2 regions of the Lysinibacillus sp. AR18-8 genome follow, and region 2 is predicted to be linked to the other one. Evidence: riboswitches for the same ligand, from Rfam matches in the RefSeq annotation. Region 2 holds a riboswitch; the other holds the start of a gene.
The links. A riboswitch is a leader RNA that binds a small molecule or an ion and turns the genes downstream of it on or off. The one in region 2 is predicted to bind FMN.

Region 1: another riboswitch for FMN. It lies ahead of BFM98_RS04285 (ECF transporter S component); the one in region 2 lies ahead of ribE (riboflavin synthase).

What each region holds. Positions count from the first base shown of each region.
Region 1 covers NZ_MDGU01000005.1:142,357-152,473, reverse strand. The annotation lists gene BFM98_RS04290 (sodium-dependent transporter) at 91-1,437, opposite strand; gene BFM98_RS04285 (ECF transporter S component) at 1,657-2,244, opposite strand; FMN riboswitch at 2,463-2,648, opposite strand; gene BFM98_RS04280 (hypothetical protein) at 2,792-4,078, opposite strand; gene sigX (RNA polymerase sigma factor SigX) at 4,075-4,608, opposite strand; gene BFM98_RS04270 (ATP-binding protein) at 4,687-6,462, opposite strand; gene BFM98_RS04265 (response regulator transcription factor) at 6,455-7,171, opposite strand; gene ccsB (c-type cytochrome biogenesis protein CcsB) at 7,286-8,467, opposite strand; gene resB (cytochrome c biogenesis protein ResB) at 8,464-10,117, opposite strand, start outside.
Region 2 covers NZ_MDGU01000015.1:136,030-146,146, reverse strand. The annotation lists gene BFM98_RS13540 (copper amine oxidase N-terminal domain-containing protein) at 1-879, shown strand, start outside; gene BFM98_RS13535 (GNAT family N-acetyltransferase) at 1,056-1,901, opposite strand; gene BFM98_RS13530 (histidine phosphatase family protein) at 1,915-2,463, opposite strand; gene BFM98_RS13525 (ATP-binding protein) at 2,563-3,870, opposite strand; gene BFM98_RS13520 (spore germination protein) at 4,192-5,631, opposite strand; gene ribH (6,7-dimethyl-8-ribityllumazine synthase) at 5,770-6,252, opposite strand; gene ribB (3,4-dihydroxy-2-butanone-4-phosphate synthase) at 6,268-6,897, opposite strand; gene ribE (riboflavin synthase) at 6,922-7,560, opposite strand; FMN riboswitch at 7,760-7,885, opposite strand; FMN riboswitch at 8,002-8,127, opposite strand; gene BFM98_RS13500 (YibE/F family protein) at 8,348-9,472, shown strand; gene BFM98_RS13495 (YibE/F family protein) at 9,469-10,117, shown strand, end outside.

The sequences.
Region 1 (10,117 bases), on a different contig from region 2:
CAATAGAAATCCATTTCTACCTTTCTATTGGCTGTTATGTTTTTAACACTAAGAGAAGGTATTTTTCCTATGGCAGAATATACCTTTTCTTTAATACTGCAGTAGCATATTAACAAACACAACTAGAATGATAATCGGTACAACAACTAGCATTAACATACGATATGTCGAATAATAGCCTTGTCCCATTTGACTACCCGTTAGCAATTCTCTCTTCACAAAATCTTTATCCACTACATAGGCAATAAAAATAGCAATGAATAAATTCCCTAGCGGAAGCATGATATTCGACACTAAAAAATCGGTTGCATCAAAGATACTTTTCTCAAAAATCATTATATCCGATAAAACACTCGAAGAAAGTGCTGCTGGAATAGCTGCAATAAATACGACTATACCAAGTAAAAGTGTCCACATTGGACGGGATTTCTGACTATGCTCCATAAATGCCGCGACGATAATCTCATATAAACTAAATGATGACGTTAATGTAGCAAATAAAAATAGCAATAAAAACATGGCTAAAAACACTTCACCAAATGGCATTTGACTAAATGCTGTTGGTAGCACCATAAATAGCAAACCTGGACCCGCTGCTGGCTCTAAATCAAAGGCGAACACAACAGGGAAAATCGCTAAACCTGCTAAAAATGAAACAAGCACAGTTAACAGCACTACAGAACCCGCTGAATTCGGAAGACTGACATCTTTTTTTAGATAAGAGCTATATGTAACTAAACAAGAAAAGCCTACTGCTAACCCAAAGAACGATTGCCCTAGGGCTTCTAATAATGCCTTACCCGTAATATTCGAGAAATCAGGCCATAAGAAGAATTTTACCCCTTCCATTGCCCCATCTAATGTAACTGCACGCACAACAAGGACAATGAACATTATGAAAAGTAACGGCATCATCCATTTATTGGCCTTTTCAATCCCATTTTGTACACCTAATGAAATCACAAGTACGTTGGCTAATGTAAACAACACTAGACCAACTAGCGTAATCCAAGGCGTGCCTATAATTTTTCCAAATAATTCAGTTGGATCTACTGCTGGATCAATTACCGCGCCAGCTACACCTAGCCCGCTATAAATAAAGATCCAACCTCCAACTACGCTATAAAAAGTTAATAATAAAAAACAGCCTAGCACGCCCATTCGACCAATCCAAGCCCAGCCTGGCTTAGTTGGAGCAATTTTTTTATACGCTGTTACAGCCTCGGATTGTGTACCACGTCCTAAAACATACTCGGACAATAACATCGGTAGTCCTATTAACAAGGTAAATAACACAAAGATAAGGAAAAATGCTCCTCCACCACTTTGTCCTGTTACATAGGGAAGTTTCCAAATTGCCCCTAGTCCGATCGCCGCACCAGCTGATGCTAAAATAAAACCTAATTTACTAGACCATTGTCCTTTTTTTCCACTCATCTCTTCAAACTCCTCAAACATTCTAAACTCTTCTCTATTTTACATGAAAATATAGCTTTCGACTAGGTTATAATTATAAAGTACTAGTTAGCTTTTTTACCCCATTACTTTTTTCTATATTTATCCGTTAGTTTTGCCTTTCTATTCTTCACACCTTTCCCTATCCATCATTCCTTCCAACAAAAAACCTCAGGTATGTTCACCCGAGGTTAGTAAAAATTATTTTGTTATATAGATAGAACGCTGGCGGTCGATCCACTTGCGCATAGTTGTAAATAAAAACGCCATAATAGCCGTTAATAAAATACCTTTCACAATGTTAAATGGTAAAATCCCAGCGATAATCATTTTATAAAGTGAGTCACCTACAACAGGTTCCATTCCTAAGAAGTATGTGTACATCGGTAAAAATACTGCGTAGTTTAAAATACTCATCCCTACTGCCATTACGACTGTTCCAGTCGCTAAACCTCCAACAAGACCAGCAATTGTTTTAAAGCGATTAAAAATAAGGCTTACAGGCAAAATAAATAAAATACCTGTTGCAAAGTTGGCAATATGACCTACTGGCACACCTGTTGGCGTTCCAGAGAAAATCCAATCCAATACATTTTTAAATAATTCTACTAAAATACCAGCTACAGGCCCCATTGTGATGGCTGCTATTAATGCAGGCATATCACTAAAGTCGACTTCCAAGAATGCTGGGAATGGTGGAATTGGGAAATTAAAAAGCATTAATAAAAACGAAATACTGCTCAGCATGCCAATCGTAATAAACGATTGAAGTTTAACATTTTTCTTCATAGAAAACTCTCTCCTCTTTGCTGATTCAATCTCGCAAGAAGAAAGGTGACGATCTTTCAATTGTTAGCACGAAAAAAACCCTTATGCATAAAGAGCACAAGGGAGAAAGGCATGACGAATAAGCGTCAATTTAAACTATTTTTGAGCACTGTTTAAAAAGCCATACAAAAAAAGCGCTCGGTCATAGTTTATTTCATAACAATGAATGACGATCGTACCTCCATCTTCTCCCATCCAGACTTTAACTGTCGGCCTCGGAATCACACCAAGTCAGCCATGCAAATAAATTTGCACAGGTCGCGGGCTGAAGAGCGAAGCATAAACCATTCGAGTTAATGGAAACATTAACGGTTCACCACTCTATTACCGCCGGTCGGGATTTTCACCCTGCCCCGAAGATGAATCATATTATTTTATACTACAACCTTACTATAATTAATTATTAAGAAAAAGTAAATAGTTCTGCTTAAAAAATTCCGATTAGATTTGTAAGTATTGTAAAAATGGAGCATTCCATGTTACAGGAATGCTCCATTTTTGATTTTGACTAAGGCATATATTGTTTATTTGGCCCCACAGGCTTTGGCAAATACGTTTTTAAATCGAATCCTTCCCAGCTTTCTTGGACCACATTATCCAAGCGTAATTGTTGGTCAAAGCTAGCAGCAGTTAACATCATAGCTTCAATTAATTGGGTAGCGCGAATTGGCTCCATCGATGCTAAATCTAAGGGAATATCGAATGTTACGACTACACCTTCTGCTTCCTCTTTCACGGTATATGTTACGTTTTCAGGAACGACTGTTACATAAACATCATCATTTTTGTTTTTCATTAGTGTAAGTGCCTCTGTAACATTAGCAAATGTCTGACGGAAATCTGGTGACAGATATTCTGCCCCACTACCATCTTGGTATAAATAATAATTAAAATGCTTGGCGTTTGTTAATGACATAGCTTGACTTGGCTCACCCTCTTGAGAAAACTCATAAGGTGTGCCATCTTCATTTTGAATCTCAACTTCCGTATATTCAGAATCCGAGAAGGTATCCTCTAAAGTCCCTTTGTACTCATTAACGGTAGCTGACGCAACATCATAGTCATTGTCCTTTGGTAATACGTGGACAAGCTTGTCTTCCTTCTCCTTCAGTTCACCTTTAAAAGGATGATAATCCGTAAACCCTTTGGCTTCTTCATCTATTTGAGGAGCATATTTTTCATACATCTGTAGGGTAGAAGGCTTTTCTGTTCCAAAATCAGTTGCTACACGCTCATTTGGTATCACATATGTCATTGGAACACTTTCTGCATCGCGTCCTGCCAAACCAATACGGAAAACGACAGCATCTTTCACATCTTCCTCATAGACAGACGACCGTAAAGATAACATACGCTCATGCTCCGATACAATACTGGATTGAAGTGCCTCATCCTGGGTAGCTGCCTCTTTAGCAGAACGATCTTCCTGTAACGTAGAGTAATTAGCCGTTTCTGGCGTACTAGCTAGATCTTTTTGGCTAGCGTCATTATTCATGAACATGAAGCCAACGAGTACCGTTATCGCGAAAACTGCTGCTACACTCGTAAAAATCGGCATTTTTCGGAACTTAAATCGTGATGGTCGTTCATCTTGAATCAAAGATTTACTTGCTTGTTGTGCTTCTTCATTCTCTATAGGTTGTTGTATCGCTTCTTGTAGGTGACTATTATCCTGCAAGCGAGCATCTGCCATTAACCGATTTAATATTTCTTCTTTTGAACGGCGGTCAGAAAGCTTAGGGGCATTGTTCAAGACATGTTCAAGCTGTTCATCATCAAATGGCTTATGTGTCATTGCCGTTTCGCCTCCTGTTCTCTAATCGGCTGTAGCTGTTGCCTTAAAAATTTAATGGCTCGATGCTGGGTCGTTTTTACCTTAGCTTCTGTCCAATCTAGTATTTGCGCTGTTTCTGCAATCGATAAATCTTGAAAATAGCGCATAATAATGACCATTTTTTGGTCTCCTGTACAGTTTTCAAGTGCTGATTCTACCTGCATAAATTCATCACTGGCCTGTAGCATATCTTCCGGTGATGGCGTGGTTGAATGGAGCTGTTCCGTTTCCCAGTCAAAGAAATCATGTGAATGCTTTTGACGTACAGCTTGCTTTCTAAAATGATCAATTGCTACATTTTTAGCAATAGCAAATAGCCAAGTTTTCTCACTACTATTGCCTGCAAATTGATCGTATGAGCGCAACACTCGTACATAAACTTCATGTGCTAAATCTTCGGCAAGTGTACGGTTTTTTACTAAATATATTAAAAACTGAAACACGTCTTGGTGATATGCATCGTATAGTCGATGGAACACGGAGTCATTCAAAGCACTCCACCCCCGTTCTATAATATTTGTCGTCTTACATTCATAGAAGTTACAGCCAATTAATAGCAATACTTGTTATTAATCGAACGGTAAATAAAACGTGAAGGTCGTACCCTCTTTCAACACACTGTCTACCATAATATTACCTGAGTGTGCCTTCACAATATTTCTAGCAATGGCTAAGCCGAGACCAGTTCCACCCTTGGAACGAGTACGTGCCTTATCTGCTTTATAAAAACGTTCAAAGACATAGGGTAAGTCCTCTTGAGGAATGCCATGTCCTGTATCTTGAACAGATATTTTAGCAAATGTCGGCTCCTGCTCTACTTTTACAGTCACAGACCCTTCATCTGTATGTCTCAGGGCATTGTCAACTAAATTTGTAAGCACTTGTTCAATGCGATCCTCATCTATATTAATCATGGCCTCGTCATTAAATTCACTCTCAAACAGCAGACGAACGTGCTTTTCTTTTGCTACCTGTGCAAATTTTTGTGTAATACGTTCAAAAGTAGAATTAATTGGTAATTCATCTTTATAAAGAGTCATATGCCCTGATTCCATACGTGCCAAATCTAATAAATCTGTCACAAGGCGACCCATTCGCTTCGATTCATCATAAATAATTTTGGTAATCTCATTTCGCTCTTCCTGATCCTGAATAAAATCGTCATCCATTAATGCTTCTGAGTAACCTTGAAGCATGGCAATCGGTGTCCGAAGCTCATGAGAGACATTCGCAATAAAATCCGATCTTAGTTTTTCTAAGCGATGCTGTTCAGTCATATCACGAATAACAGCGACAGCACCACGTATCATTTCCCCACTATAAAGAGGACTAATGGTAAATGTATAATAGCTGCCATCCATTTCAATTTCCTCTTCTAGTTTATCCTCAAACATCAGTGCATGATCAAGCATATGATACAGCTCAGGTGGAATTGGTTTAGCACTTTGGGAGCCTTTGTTGACAAACCATTTTTGCATCAGACGTTCGGCTGGTGGATTACTTAATAATATTGTACGATCTCTATTAAACGTAATCACTGCATCTGTCATAGATGTCAAAATATTAGAAAGCTGTTCGTTTTCTTGATTGATAACCTCTAAATTATGCTTTAATTGACGGCCCATTTGGTTGAAGGCAACGGCAAGCTGACCAATTTCGTCATTTTGGGTAGTAGGCATTTTCGCTTCAAAATTCCCTTTTGCAATTTCAAAAGCTAATTCACGCATTTTTCTTAATGGCGAAGTTATACGTGAAGAAAGGAAGAATGCGAAGAATGTCGTCAACACAAATGCTATGAAGGCTGCTAAAAAGACAATTTTCGTAGTTTCCTTAGACGTTTTATGTAGCGCATCTGGGCTTTGGTAGATGAAGACAGCTCCATGTACTGCATTTTCAACATTTAGGGGAAAACCAAGTACGACATAAGATTCCATCTTTTCTTGATCAGTTGAAGAAGGCATCATCATTTCTTTAATAATCGGCTCATCTGATTGAAACACTTCATGAAAAGATTTATTGGCTAATATAGTATCTTGTATTTCTTTTTTGTTGACACCCTCTTGCATCGCAAAGGACACTTCAACATGACTGATAGCGATCAATGCATTGGTTCCTGTAGGTAAAATATCTTTTAATAATTCAGAGGTAGATTCGGCTGTTTCATTGTCATCTACTATACTTGCTACCGTTGCTGCTGTTTGTCGCAATGAAATTTCTGCTTGCTGCATATGGTAATTTTGAAGAAATTCAAGCATTAATACCGTGAAAACAAATAATACAAATGAAACGAGAAGCAATATGGTTACCCATAGCTTCCCGACAACACTATTCCATATTCTATTCATTGACAACCTCAAATTTGTATCCAACGCCCCAAACCGTCACAATCATTTTAGCAGCGTTTTCAGAAACTCGGTTGAGCTTTTCACGTAAACGTTTTACATGTGTGTCTACTGTGCGTAAATCACCAAAGAAGTCATAATGCCATACCTCTTTTAGTAGTTGTTCACGGTCAAATACTTTGTCTGGCGATTTCGCTAAAAAGTACAGCAATTCATACTCTTTCGGTGTTAAATTAACCTCAATGCCTTCTGCAGTCACACGATGTGCATCATGGTCAATCATTAAGTGTTGGAACACCACTAAATCTTTTGAAGAAGATGCATTAGTCGTTGGTGAGAAAGCCTGTGAACGACGTAAAATAGCCTTCACACGTAACACAACCTCACGAGGACTAAATGGTTTTACGATATAGTCATCTGCACCAAGCTCAAAGCCTTGTACACGGTTCGCTTCTTCGCCTTTGGCAGTTAATAAAATAATTGGTGTTGCTGCGCGCTCTCGAATTTCTGCACACACTTCTAGCCCATCTTTTTCAGGCATCATAATATCAAGTAAAATACAGTGATACTCTTTTTCTAAAGATTTCTCGATCGCTTGTTCTCCATTTTCGGCCTCGTCAACAAGGTATCCTTCTCGCTCAAGATACATTTTTAATAAGCGGCGAATACGATCCTCGTCATCTACTACTAATACTGAAATATTTTCTGACACTTTCACGATCCCTCTCTTCCATCTTTCTCTAACTTCTATTGTACATGGTGTGACACATATTGAAAAGAAAAGAAAGCCTCTTCGCTACAGCGAAAAGGCTTGTTGCTTCACAGGTTACGCGTAGGAGTGTAAACCTGCAAGAATTAAGTTAACAGCAATTAGGTTGAATAAAATAATCCCAAAACCAATTAGTGCTAACCAAGCAGATTTTCGACCTTCCCAGCCTTTTGATAGACGTAAATGCAGGAATGCTGCATAGAATAACCATGTAATAAGAGCCCATACTTCTTTTGGATCCCAACCCCAGAAACGACTCCAAGCAATTTGTGCCCAAATCATCGCAAAGATTAAAGCACCAAGGGAGAATACAGGGAAACCAATCAGCACTGAACGATAACCAATTTCATCAAGTAATTGTAAATTGACACGTTTAACAAGTGGTTGGAAAATGGCACTAATTCGACGGCGAGCAATTAAACGAATTAATAAATACAACACAGATCCTACCAATAATGACCAAACAACGGTTGTTAATTTTTTAGCATTAATTAACGCTGGCATTTCTACTAATGGCGACATGCCATGTTCTTCTATCACTTCATATTCATTCATACCGAATACTGGAGGTAAATTGTAAATAATTTTACGAGTAGTACCTTCTTTATCCACATAATTATAGCTAGACTCATAATCCATAGCACTAAATGTAGATGTTACCGCGACAAATCCAACAACTACTACAAGACAGTACATAACGGCTTCTAACCAAAAACGTTGTTTAGAGGGCTTTGTTAAATCTACTACTTTTAATAAGTAAATAAGTCCTGCCACAGCACTAATGGCTAAAATAGATTGCCCTAATGCTGCTGTAATAACGTGAATTGTTAACCAATGACTTTGTAATGAAGGCACTAATGGACTTACTTCTTTCGGGAACATTGCTGCATAAGCAATAATCAAAAGTGCAACAGGCAGTGCCACTAATCCAAGTGCAGTCAAACGATAAATAAAATAAATTAAGATAAACGCGCCGACAATGAACATACCAAAGGCAGTTGTAAATTCGAACATATTACTTACTGGCGCATGTCCTGTATAAATCCAACGCGTAATAAAATAGCCAAGTTGTGATAGGAAACCAATAATAGTAACCACAATGGCAAGCTTGCCCCATTTGCCAGTATTTTTACCAGTAGCATTACCTTGCTTAATTGAACCACCAAATAATAATGTCGCAACTAGATAAGCAATAAACGCTACAAATAGTAAGTTTCCACTTAAGTCAATCAAACTCATAAGGTGTTGTCACCTTCCTTTTCTTTAATGCCACCATTAGTGGACTCTTCGCCAGCCTCATCTTTCTCTAACTGATCTTTATACGGAGGCAATGCAGCAAATGTTGTAACAGCATCTAAATCCTTTTTCATGCTGAACATATTTTTGTTGACATGGGCAGCCATTAACACACGGCCGTCTGGTTCCACTTGAAGCCATAAACGACGATGATTCCAGTAAGAGCCAATGGCAACACCGATCATAAAGATGACCCCACCAACAAACAGAATAGGGATGGTACTATCTTTTCGCACCGTAATACCTGACATATCACGCATCTCTGCACTAGCAAATTTCATTCTGTATTTATTTTCACCCAGTGGTTCTAAAGGAGGCTGCATAATTTCAACAAAGCTTACTTCTCCTTCAGGAGTTTCTGGTGTAGTCATTTTAAATAAAAATGCAGGATTATTTGGAATAGACGTTTTAGTCTGAGGTTCTCCATTTTCAAATCCATCAAAATCAGGTGTATAGACAAGAATTTGAACGGATGAACCATTCCCTAAATCATATTCTTTTTTAGGATTTGTTAAATCAATCTCTACCTTACCTAATGATTTCTCTGTCGTCTTATTAATTAATTCAAAGTTCATCTGTTTTAATTCATTTAGACGATAATCCATCTGGTAAAGAGCAAAGCCATCTTCTTTCAAAGGATGGTTTACACGAATAGAATAGTCTTTTACTTTTTCTAGATTTTCCGTATCCCCAGGCAATGCGTCTTCAGGTTGCTTGTAAAGTGTAATATCGGTCTGGAAGTTTTTAGCCACTACATTCACACCCTGTTTAACTTGCTCACCTTGAGGTGTATTATCATGTGTTTCTAAAATAAAGTCACGGTTTTCAATGAAATAGCCTTCCATTCCAGTGATAGCTCGTGTTTCACCTTCACGCACCCATATCGATTCATCAACATAGAAGCCTGGAACTAGACGTAGCATGACCCCACCTAAAAAAATGATGAGACCTACATGGTTTATGTACGGACCGTAACGAGAAAAGCGTCCTTTTTCAGCTAAGAGAGCGCTACCATCTCGACGAACAGAATACTTCATCTCAGTCATTTTTTGAGCCACTTTATCAAGCGTTTCTTCCGCACTCGCTGACACTTGTCCTTCTGCAACAATGCGCTGACGCTTCATAAAGCTTTCATGTCTTTTAACACGTTGATTCTTTAATGATTTATAAAGTGGAATGCCTCGGTCAAGACTTGCCACTATAATTGATACTGCTAGCATACCAACTAAAATCTGGAACCACCATGAGCTATATAAATCCGAAAGCCCCAACGTATAATAGATTTTACCGAATGTACCATATACGTCTGCGTAATAAGCCCCCTTCTCCATATCAGAAGCTTTTACGTAAAACTCTTGCGGTAGTAATGTTCCGACTGAAGCAGCAATTAATGTGATAATAATTAAGGATATACCAACTTTAACACTTGAGAAGAAATTCCATATTTTATCAACAAATGATTTGTTATATGTTTTGGAACGAATGGCCATACCATCATAGCGCATATCAACAACTTTATTTTGTTTTTCTTCTTCGGTTAAAGGACGACCACATTTCTCACAAAGCTTCGTGCCGTATGGATTACTATGACCA
Region 2 (10,117 bases):
TATCGCGTCTATGTACTGACTGTTGCAAATGGTAACTCTTTAAATGCCTACGCTTTATCCTCTCCTTCACCTGTGATTACAATTAGTAAAAGCAAAGTCGTTCAGGCAGTAAGCAATATTAATGTTAGCGATGTTGGTGATTATGGAGATGGTCGAGATCTACAGATTTCGTTTACAAAACCTTCTGATGAATCAAATATAGATAGTTACCGTATTCTAGTTGTGCCCGCATCAAAGGCAAATGACTTTGATCTGAATACAGCTATTAGAGCTACTAATTATACAGGTTGGAGTAAAGGCCTGTATAGTGTGAAATTGGGTGCTGATAGTAGAGATACAGACGGAAGACTTATAACGAATGGCCAAGAATATCGCGTATATATCTTGTCTGTAGGTGGTGGAAATTCTAAGGAAATGTATAGCTTATCCTACCCATCTTCCTACATTGCTTTGGAAGACCTTTCAGCCCCTGGATCAGTGGAGAAAGTAACACTCAGTCTTCAGGGCGACGGATATAAATATAACAATATAAACATTAGCTTTGATGTCAAAAATGGTCAAAGCGTAACGGAGTATAGAGTGTTTATGTTGCCGAAGGATAAAGCAGAAAGTTTCAAATTGGGGGATGCTATTAGCAATCCAAATAGCACCAGAATTCAACCGAATCCTCTCTCCAACGTTAGCCAAGCGCTAAGCAAACCAGTAGATGCATTTGGTAATCAACTTGATTCATCTACAGAATATGTTGCTAAGGTTCTGACTTTGGCGAAAGGAACTTATTCGCTATCGAACACATCAATTAATTCGGTGCAACTCCAGAAATATCCTGAAAATAACAATAATAATGGGGCGTCCCAAGACCCTCAAACTAATCAATAGGTCCATTACTTTTATAGCAGGTACTCCTATGGTGTATACATCACCATAAGGAGTACCTTCTTGTTTTATAATAATAGATTACTTTTCTCTGTTTAAAACATGGTCCGATTGCATTATATACTTCATTGCTCTATTTCCACTTTTTTATCACTTCGTATACTGAACGACAACCAAGCTTATAGTTGCTTTGTCATCTGTACCTGCTCTGTTGTCACCTTTAATCCATGCTTTAACAAATAGCTCGTTGCTGGATTGCTCGCTAAGAAATTCACTGTCGTCAAATGGACTTTATGTGTTGTAATACTTGCTAAAAACTGTGTTATTAACTCTACATTACTTTCCTCTAGTATCACCATTTGATAAAGTAGAATACGCTCCACCTCACCATATTCATTCCACAATGTTTTGTATAGCATATAGCCAAGTGGTTCATGGTTATCATTATAAAACACCTTTGCTTCCCCATGCTTCACGCTCTGCCAGTTACACTGCCAAGGAACATTTTCCCGATAGAAAGATAGATGTGCTAGCTGCTCTGGGCGAATGGTCGCTATATGAAGGGCTACTGTAGATGTTACCTTGGCTTCATACTCGCCGCTTAAAAATAGTAATTGATTGGCAACCACATAGCCATATTTTTCATACAAGGCAATGGCTACCTGATTTTCCTTAATGGCTTCTAACGTACCCAATTCTACATTTTCTCGCTTATAGATAGCTAGGGTTTCCTCCATTAATATGCGCGAGACACCCTTACCACGATATGCTGGAGAAATACCAGTCCCACCATTCCAAGCTGTTTTTTGGCCATCGATGGTACGAAAGCCATTCATCACAATGGCAATCGGTTCCTCTTGATCAAAAACGACAATAGAATGCTCAGAAGATAAGCCTTCCCCCACTAGTCGCTGTAAAAACATTTCTGCTGTCATATTAATTTCAATAAAATAACCTTCAAAGCCTTTGTTCCATGCTTTCAATACTTCATCTAATGTACATTGTGCAACTGTTTTAATCTTCATACAATCCCTCTTTTCAAATGGAATCTAATGCTGCTAGATTTTCTAAGGTTAGTTTTCTCACAATCTCATAACCATGTCCTTGACCTTTAGGTTTTATGACAACCGTCCCCATATTCGAAATGATGCCCAGCCCCACATTTCTTGGAAAGCTATGCCCAATGATTATGTTGTTTATGCCCTCAGGTGGAATGATTTCCAGCATCGATGTAGAAATCGTTAATATACTGCTTTGCACTACTGTAGGAAGATTGCCACCTAACATAAAGATTTCAAACAAGAAGGGGTCAATTTGGAGATTGCTGTTGGGAAATGCCAAACGTGCTGTTTCAATGGTCCTACAAAAAGGACTGGTAGTGATGGTGGAAAGGATGGGAATTTGCCAATAGCGTAGCATTTGACCATAATAAATTGCCTCCCTACGACCTTGATCGGATAAATTCCGTTGATTTTGACAACTTTGAAATGTACCATATGCTTGATCTACACCAATAGTTGCTGTTCCGTGTCTTGCATATAAAGTTAGCCCACCTTTTCTCAATAACGCTAGGAGACCCTTTTCCATTTTCTTCATCTCCTTCATCATATCACTTTCTACTTTGTAATGTATGTACTGTACATAGAAAAAAGCTCCCCACAACTTTTTGTAGGAAGCTTTTTTCTGTTATTTTATTGGAATTCTGACAATAGCAGTCGTTTCTAAATGTTTTGATGAATCAATTGAAATATGACCATTATATTTAGTGACAATTTCTTTGACAATAAATAAGCCTTGCCCTCTTAGTCTACCATTCTCATGTTTTTTCGTTGAAAATCCTTGTTTGAATATGTGATCGGGATTCGCAATATTTGGCCCAGTATTGGTAATTTTAAATTCATACTGAGATTCATCTGCTGTACAGCAAATCTTAATCTTACGTTGTTCCTCAGGTAATTCAACAGCAGCATCAATCGCATTATCAATTAAATTGGATAGAATCTTGATTAAATCTGTCGTTTTAATCTTATTAAAGTCATTTTGAGAAAGCGTAAAATCCATATCAATATGATGATTTTGAGCCGTTAATTTCTTCGTTTGCAATAAGATGGACAAACCTGGATGATCAATATTTAATTTTAATGACTTGATCGCCTGAACTTCTTTTGATAGTGAGGATAAATATTGTCTTGCCTGATCTGTTTTTTCTAATTGTAATAAACCATGTAACACTTGGATATGGTTCGTAAAATCATGACGTAGGGACGACACCGAAGTAATCAATGTTTTGATTTCTGCTAGATATGTGTCCTCTGTAGCGCCAACTTCCTTCGCTACCTCTTTTTGATACCATCTTTGTAAAAATAAAAAAGAACCGATGACAATTAAAATAAGTACACCATTAAAAATAAAATTAAATAGGTTGTCTTCAATGACTTTACCCTTAATACCATTTAGCGTATCTGCACTAATGTCAATGCCTAAATACCCGATAATTGTTCCATTATCATCTTTGATGGGTGCACCAACAGATAAATAAGACCCATGTTCAGAATCATGAATTACCTCTGTAACATAGGTTTCACCATTATAGGCCTTTTCAACATGCTTTGCAGGGACAGTACAAACCACGCCAATACCGAAGCCCTCTTTCATTTCTTTTGGCATCCCTGTAATCATGGCTATAGATACTTCAGGATTATCCACCTTTAAGGTGTAAACAAATAGTGCACCTAATTTTATCCTTGCATCGTTTAAATAATTTCTTACTTTCCAATAATAATCATTTTCCTGTGGATTATTTAAAAATTGCTGATAGGCATAAGTATCTATGGATGCAGCAATAGAATGGGCTGCCTCTAAGCTTTGATTGGCAATCGACTCTTCAACGGTCTTTTTTATTTTTACATAGGATGTAAAGATGTTTAAACTTGTAAACAAACATAATAAAATCGTTGATAGAATTAATATTAGTTTTATTTTTCTATTTTTCATAAAAAACGGTACTTCCTCATCTATAAATATTCTAGAATATTATTATATTATAATTAACTCTATTTTTTGTTTGTAAAGCAAACATTGCTTGTATATCCTACATAAATTAAAACACAAAATCAATTTTTATTTTATTCATACCCAAAATTACACACTGTAACAAATAGTTTAATAATCCTTGACAAGAAAGTAAACTAAAAAGATAAGTAATAACTTTTTATGTCTCATTTCCTATTTAAATGGAAAATTGAAAAAACCACTAAAGCAAAGGTATCAAAAAAAGATCAGGTATCAACAATACCTGATCTCATCACAATATGCTTATTTTTTACTTGAAGTCCGTGTTTGATCTTGCGGCTTAAGAAAGGTAGGTCGTTTACTATAGCCCTTTGGAGATAGTCGCAATAGGGACTTACGTATATTGCCCTTTTCAAAATCGGCACTAAAGTTTACGTATGGCACTCCCAAGACTCTCATATTCGCAGTGTATAAAAGGATGAAAAACACGGATATAAAAAAACCAAATAAACCAAAAAACGCCGAAGCCATAATAATGATTAATCGAAAAATACTCATAGCCGTCACAAAGGATTGATTGACCAATGTAAATGCAGCGATACTGGAAATGGCAATCACAACAATCATTGAGGGGCTTGTAACACCTGCTTTAATCGCTGCATCCCCAATAATTAGTCCCCCTACCACACTAACTGAGCCACTGATTGCACTAGGAAGGCGCAAGTTAGCCTCTCGAAACAATTCAAACATAAATAGCATCATTAAAATTTCTAGAATGGTTGGAAAGGGCAATCCTGACCTCGATTCTACAACCGTAGCAAGTAGAAGAAACGGAAGCTGCTCTTGATGATAAGTCGTCAATGCAAGCCAAAAACCTGGCAGTAGCATACTTATTAATATACCGACAATTCTGAGTAATCGTTCCATCGAGCTAACAATGAGTGGGTACTCATTATCCTCTGCCGATTTAAAGAGCAACATAATATTTGTAGGTGTAATTATGGCATAGGACACACCATCAATCATTAAGAGTATTCTTCCTCTAATTAACGCCTGCATAGCAAAATCAGGTCTTCCTGTATAATCATGTCTTGGAAGAATTGTCGCTGTCTTTTCAATTTTTTCCATTAATAAGTCGCCATTGATAACAATATCCGTATCAATTTTTTGTAATTGAAGTCGAATTTGTTCTAGCATATTTAAATTCACAATGTCTTCCATATATAGTATGGCTACGGTTGTTTTAGAACGCTTACCAATTTCTAATGTCTCTACACTAAAAGAATTAGTCGGTAATCGTTTTCTTAATAAAGCAATATTAGTAAAAACATCTTCAATAAAGTCATCTCTAGGTCCCTTTACTACTAGTTCTAATGTTGTTTCCCCAGGCTCTCGATTGGGTCTTTTTGAAATATCACTAGAATAAAGTAATTGATTTTCTTCAAAATACAGTAAAACATGGCCTTTATAGACCCTAGTTACCGCATCCTCTTTCGATAAAATCTTTTGTAAATAGGGAATGTGTAAATGCTGTTCAATTTCTTTCTCTAGCATGTCCTCAGTGACATTGCTTAACAAAGATTGAACACGTTGAACAACCACAGTTTGAAGTATTTGCTCATTGACCATTGCATCACAAGTTATCAAATGTACTGTATATTGCTGAAAATTATATTGTTGGAAAATCACATCAGCAGAGCGTTGAAATAGTGATTTCAACATTTTCAAATTAATTTGTTCCATTGATGAAATACTTCTCATCTCCTACTGAGCCAGCTCAAGATTAGTACATTTATGAAAACAATCACCTTCAATAAATACACTTAAGCATATTTTTCCCATGGTTGTTCAAAATATTCAAAGAAACAAATGTTGTGACGACTATTCAAATTGTCCTGATCCAATCATTTTCTTTAGATTTGCCATCTCAATTGCAGACATTGCAGCATCATAGCCTTTATTACCAGATTTCGTTCCTGCACGTTCAATTGCCTGTTCAATATTTTCGGTAGTAACAATTCCAAAAATAACAGGTACATTCGTTGACAATGACACATTGGCAATGCCTTTTGCCGATTCATTACAAACATAGTCATAGTGTGTTGTAGAGCCACGAATAACAGTACCTAAACCAATAATAGCATCATATTTCTTCGTTTCTGCCAGTTGTTTCGCTATAAAAGGAACTTCAAAAGCTCCTGGCACCCATGCAACATCAATAGATGCAGAATCAACCCCATGACGAGTTAAACCATCCATTGCCCCATCCAATAATTTGCTAGTAATGAACTCATTAAAACGACCCACTACTACTGCAATTTTCAAATCCGTTCCAATTAATTGTGCTTCAAATGTTTGACCCATTGTTCCTTCTCCTTTTTACATAGAAATTTTAGTTTTATTAGTGGATAATTGTTTACGATAAGCAACCAATGCTTCTATCGAGATCATTTTTAAGCCATGATGTGCAGCGTAATTTGTTAGTTCTTCAAACCGAAGCATGTGCCCATCATCACCCATAATTTCGCAAATAACACCTGCAGGTACGCTATGACAAAGCTTCGCTAGATCAATAGTGGCCTCCGTGTGCCCTCTCCGTTCCAGCACTCCTTGCTCTTTCGCAATCAACGGAAAAATATGGCCTGGTCGACGAAAATCAGTTGGCTTAGCTTGCTTTTCTATCATTCTTTGTATCGTTAGCGCACGCTCAAAGGCGCTAATCCCTGTCGTTGTTTCTACATGATCGATACTTACCGTAAATGCGGTTTGATGGTTATCTGTATTGTGCTGAACCATTGGATATAAATCTAGCTTTTGTGCAAGCTGCTGCGAAATCGGCGTACAAATTAAACCTCTACCATTGGTTGCCATAAAGTTGATTGTTGCTGGTGTGATGAATTCAGCGAGTGCCAGAAGATCTCCTTCATTTTCTCGATCCTCATCATCAACCACCACAATCATATTGCCCTGCCTTAAATCCTCTATGGCTTCTTCAATTGAATGTAGCACGATGATCAACTCCTATTCTGTGATTTAAAAACCATGTTGTGCTAAATAATCTCTTGTAATAGCTGGCGTTGTTTGCCCCTTTTTTAATTGCCCTATAATGTATTTTCCAACTAAATCGGTTTCGATATTAACGATTGCTCCAACCCTCTTCATACCTAAAACGGTTTCTTTGTAAGTATGAGGAATAAGTGAAATTGTGACACTATTGGCTTCAACATGAAAAAGGGTTAAGCTTGTGCCATCAATTGTTATGGAACCCTTTGGAATACAAAAGTTGGTTAGCTCCTCTGACATTTCGATATCAATATAAACGGCGTTTGCTACTGGACGTTTTCGCAAAATTTTGCCGACTCCATCAACATGACCAGCAACAAAATGGCCACCAAATCGTCCATTAGCAGGCATGGCACGCTCCAAATTAACAGAATCGCCTATTGCCAGCTGCTGTAGATTTGTTGCTTTGACTGTTTCAGGCATAACATCCATCGTAAGCTGCTGTTGTGTGAAATTTGTCACTGTTAAACAAACTCCATTGACCGCTATACTGTCACCAAGCTTGACATCCTCCGTTATCTTAGCTGATTGAACCGTAATTTCCATACTGTCCCGATCGCTTTGCACGGCTTTTATGATACCAATATCCTCTACAAGTCCTGTAAACATTCCATCACCTACTCTACTTTATTAGCACTTCTATCCTTTACTTTTAAAGTTGATCCACCTGTTTTTGTGCCTTATCCTTCTCCCTTCTCTCGTTAGCAATAAAAAATAAAAACCCCTTTACATCAAAGGGGTTTTGGGAGTATAAGACATCAACAAATAAGCCTAGTTGAAAACAATTTTTTCATAGACCGTCATCTCATTCGTTCTTCTCCCATCCAGACTATCACTGTCGGTTTTGGATTTGCACCAAATCAGCTTGCGCTCACGGACTTTGAATTGCTTCATCACCGCCGATTGGGAATTTCACCCTACCCCGAAGAACATCTTCTATTCGATTGTAGCTAAATAAAAAAACTTCCCACAAGATGATTGGGAAGTTTTGTAATAAATGCATAGTCAAATAAACCTTCTAAATTAGTATCAATTTAAAAAGTTCGCATTTTTACCCTTCTCCCATCCAGACTGTAACTGTCGGTTTTGGATTTGCACCAAATCAGCTTGCGCTCACGGACTTTGAATTGCTTCATCACCGCCGATCGGGAATTTCACCCTACCCCGAAGAATATTTTTATTTAGCTAATCTTACGATAACACTATTTTATTATATTATCCATCCTTCTTTTTAAATTTTTTTCGAAGCATAAATTTTAAACAGTTCTGACTCGACTTGAAAAATGTAAAAGATATTATTAAAATGATGACATTTAACCTGTTTATGGAACTTCTTAATCAAAAAAACGTTCCTTTACAAGTGACTATTCAGTCTAGCAGTTTGGAGGTCATTTACTTGACATTTTTTAAAAATATACCTTTTAAACAAGCTATTTTCTATGCCCTATTAGCACTCTGTTGTGGGGTTTCGATCGTTTTCGTACATCATAACGAACAATTTTATGATCGACCGATAGCGGAAATAACGCAAGTGGATGTAACAGCATCAGAACCCATGACAGATATGTATGAAAATGAGGATTTTTTGTTTACACAGGAGATTATGGCCATTATCAAAAATGGTCAGCATAAGGGGCAATCCATTCATTTGACGAATGACTATTCTTCGTCTGGTGCTTTTGATCAAGAATACCATGTAGGCAATGAAATCTTTGTCACGCTAGATGATCGCAAAACACAATCTGTTTTAACAGGAACCATTCTCGATTTAAAACGAGATCAAACCATGGTAATGATTGCATGGATTTTTATTTTTGCCCTACTTATTGTAGGTAAAAGACAAGGCTTATTTTCTATCATTAGTTTGAGTGTCAATGCTGTGATTTTATCATTCGCATTAGATCTTTATGTGAAGCATGGGGGCGTAAGCCTGTTATTAGTCAGCGGCATTTGCGCCCTGCTATTTACGATTATTTCGCTACTACTTATTAGTGGATTGCATACAAAAACATATGTAGCCATCGTGTCCACACTTTTAGGCACTGTTATAGCGCTTATCATAAGCTCTATTGTAATGTGGTTGACAGGTGAAAATGGTCTTCGTTATGAAGAAATGCAATTTTTAACACGTCCCTATCGTACTGTCTTTATGGCAGGTTTATTTATTGGCTCACTTGGGGCAGTAATGGATGTTTCTATTACAATGGCTTCCTCAATTTTTGCTTTATACGAGCAAGATCCTACAATCTCTGTCAAGGCTCTGAAATCTTCGGGACATGAAATCGGTAAAGATATTATGGGTACCATTACAAGTATCTTATTCTTTGCCTACCTTTGCGGCTCCATACCTATGATTATTCTCTATTTAAAAAATTCTTCCACATTAGGGCTTACATTGTCCTTAAATCTTTCTTTAGAATTAGCCCGTGCCTTAGCAGGGGGTATTGGTGTTGTCCTTACGATTCCTATCAGTCAGTATACCGCTATATTTTTCATTAATCGAAAGAGGGTTCAAGGATGAATGTTGTCGTCTTATTAGCAGTTATATTATTCGTGTTAATGGTACTTGTCGGCGGTAGACAGGGGATACGCTCATTTCTTTCTTTATTCCTAAACTTTGGTGTGCTCTTTGTCACCATTTTTTTAATGACAAACCCTAAAAATAGCCCCATCATCTTGACGTTTATTGCCTGTACGGTCATTAGCTGTATTAGTCTTTTCTATATCAATAAAACAAACAGTAAAACCATTACAGCCTTTATCTCGACGATGGTGACGATAGGTATGTTACTACTCTTTATTACCTTTGTAACGGAAAAGTCGATGATCCAAGGGTTTGGCGAAGAATCAACTGAAGAAATCAGCATCTTTTCTCTCTACATTGGTGTTAATTTTGTGCAGATTGGTGCATCAGTCATCATTATGAGTACGATAGGTGCCAATATGGATGCAGCCATTTCCATCGCTACCTCTATGCATGAGATTTTTTATCGCAATCCTTCGATGAGTAGAAAAAAATTATTTACAGTTGGCTTAAGCATAGGAAGAGATATATTAGGAACCGATACTAATACGTTATTTTTTGCTTTCTTTGGTGGCTATTTAAGCTTATTAATCTGGTTCAAGGACCTCTCCTATTCGATTGGGGAAATTATTAACTCCAAGG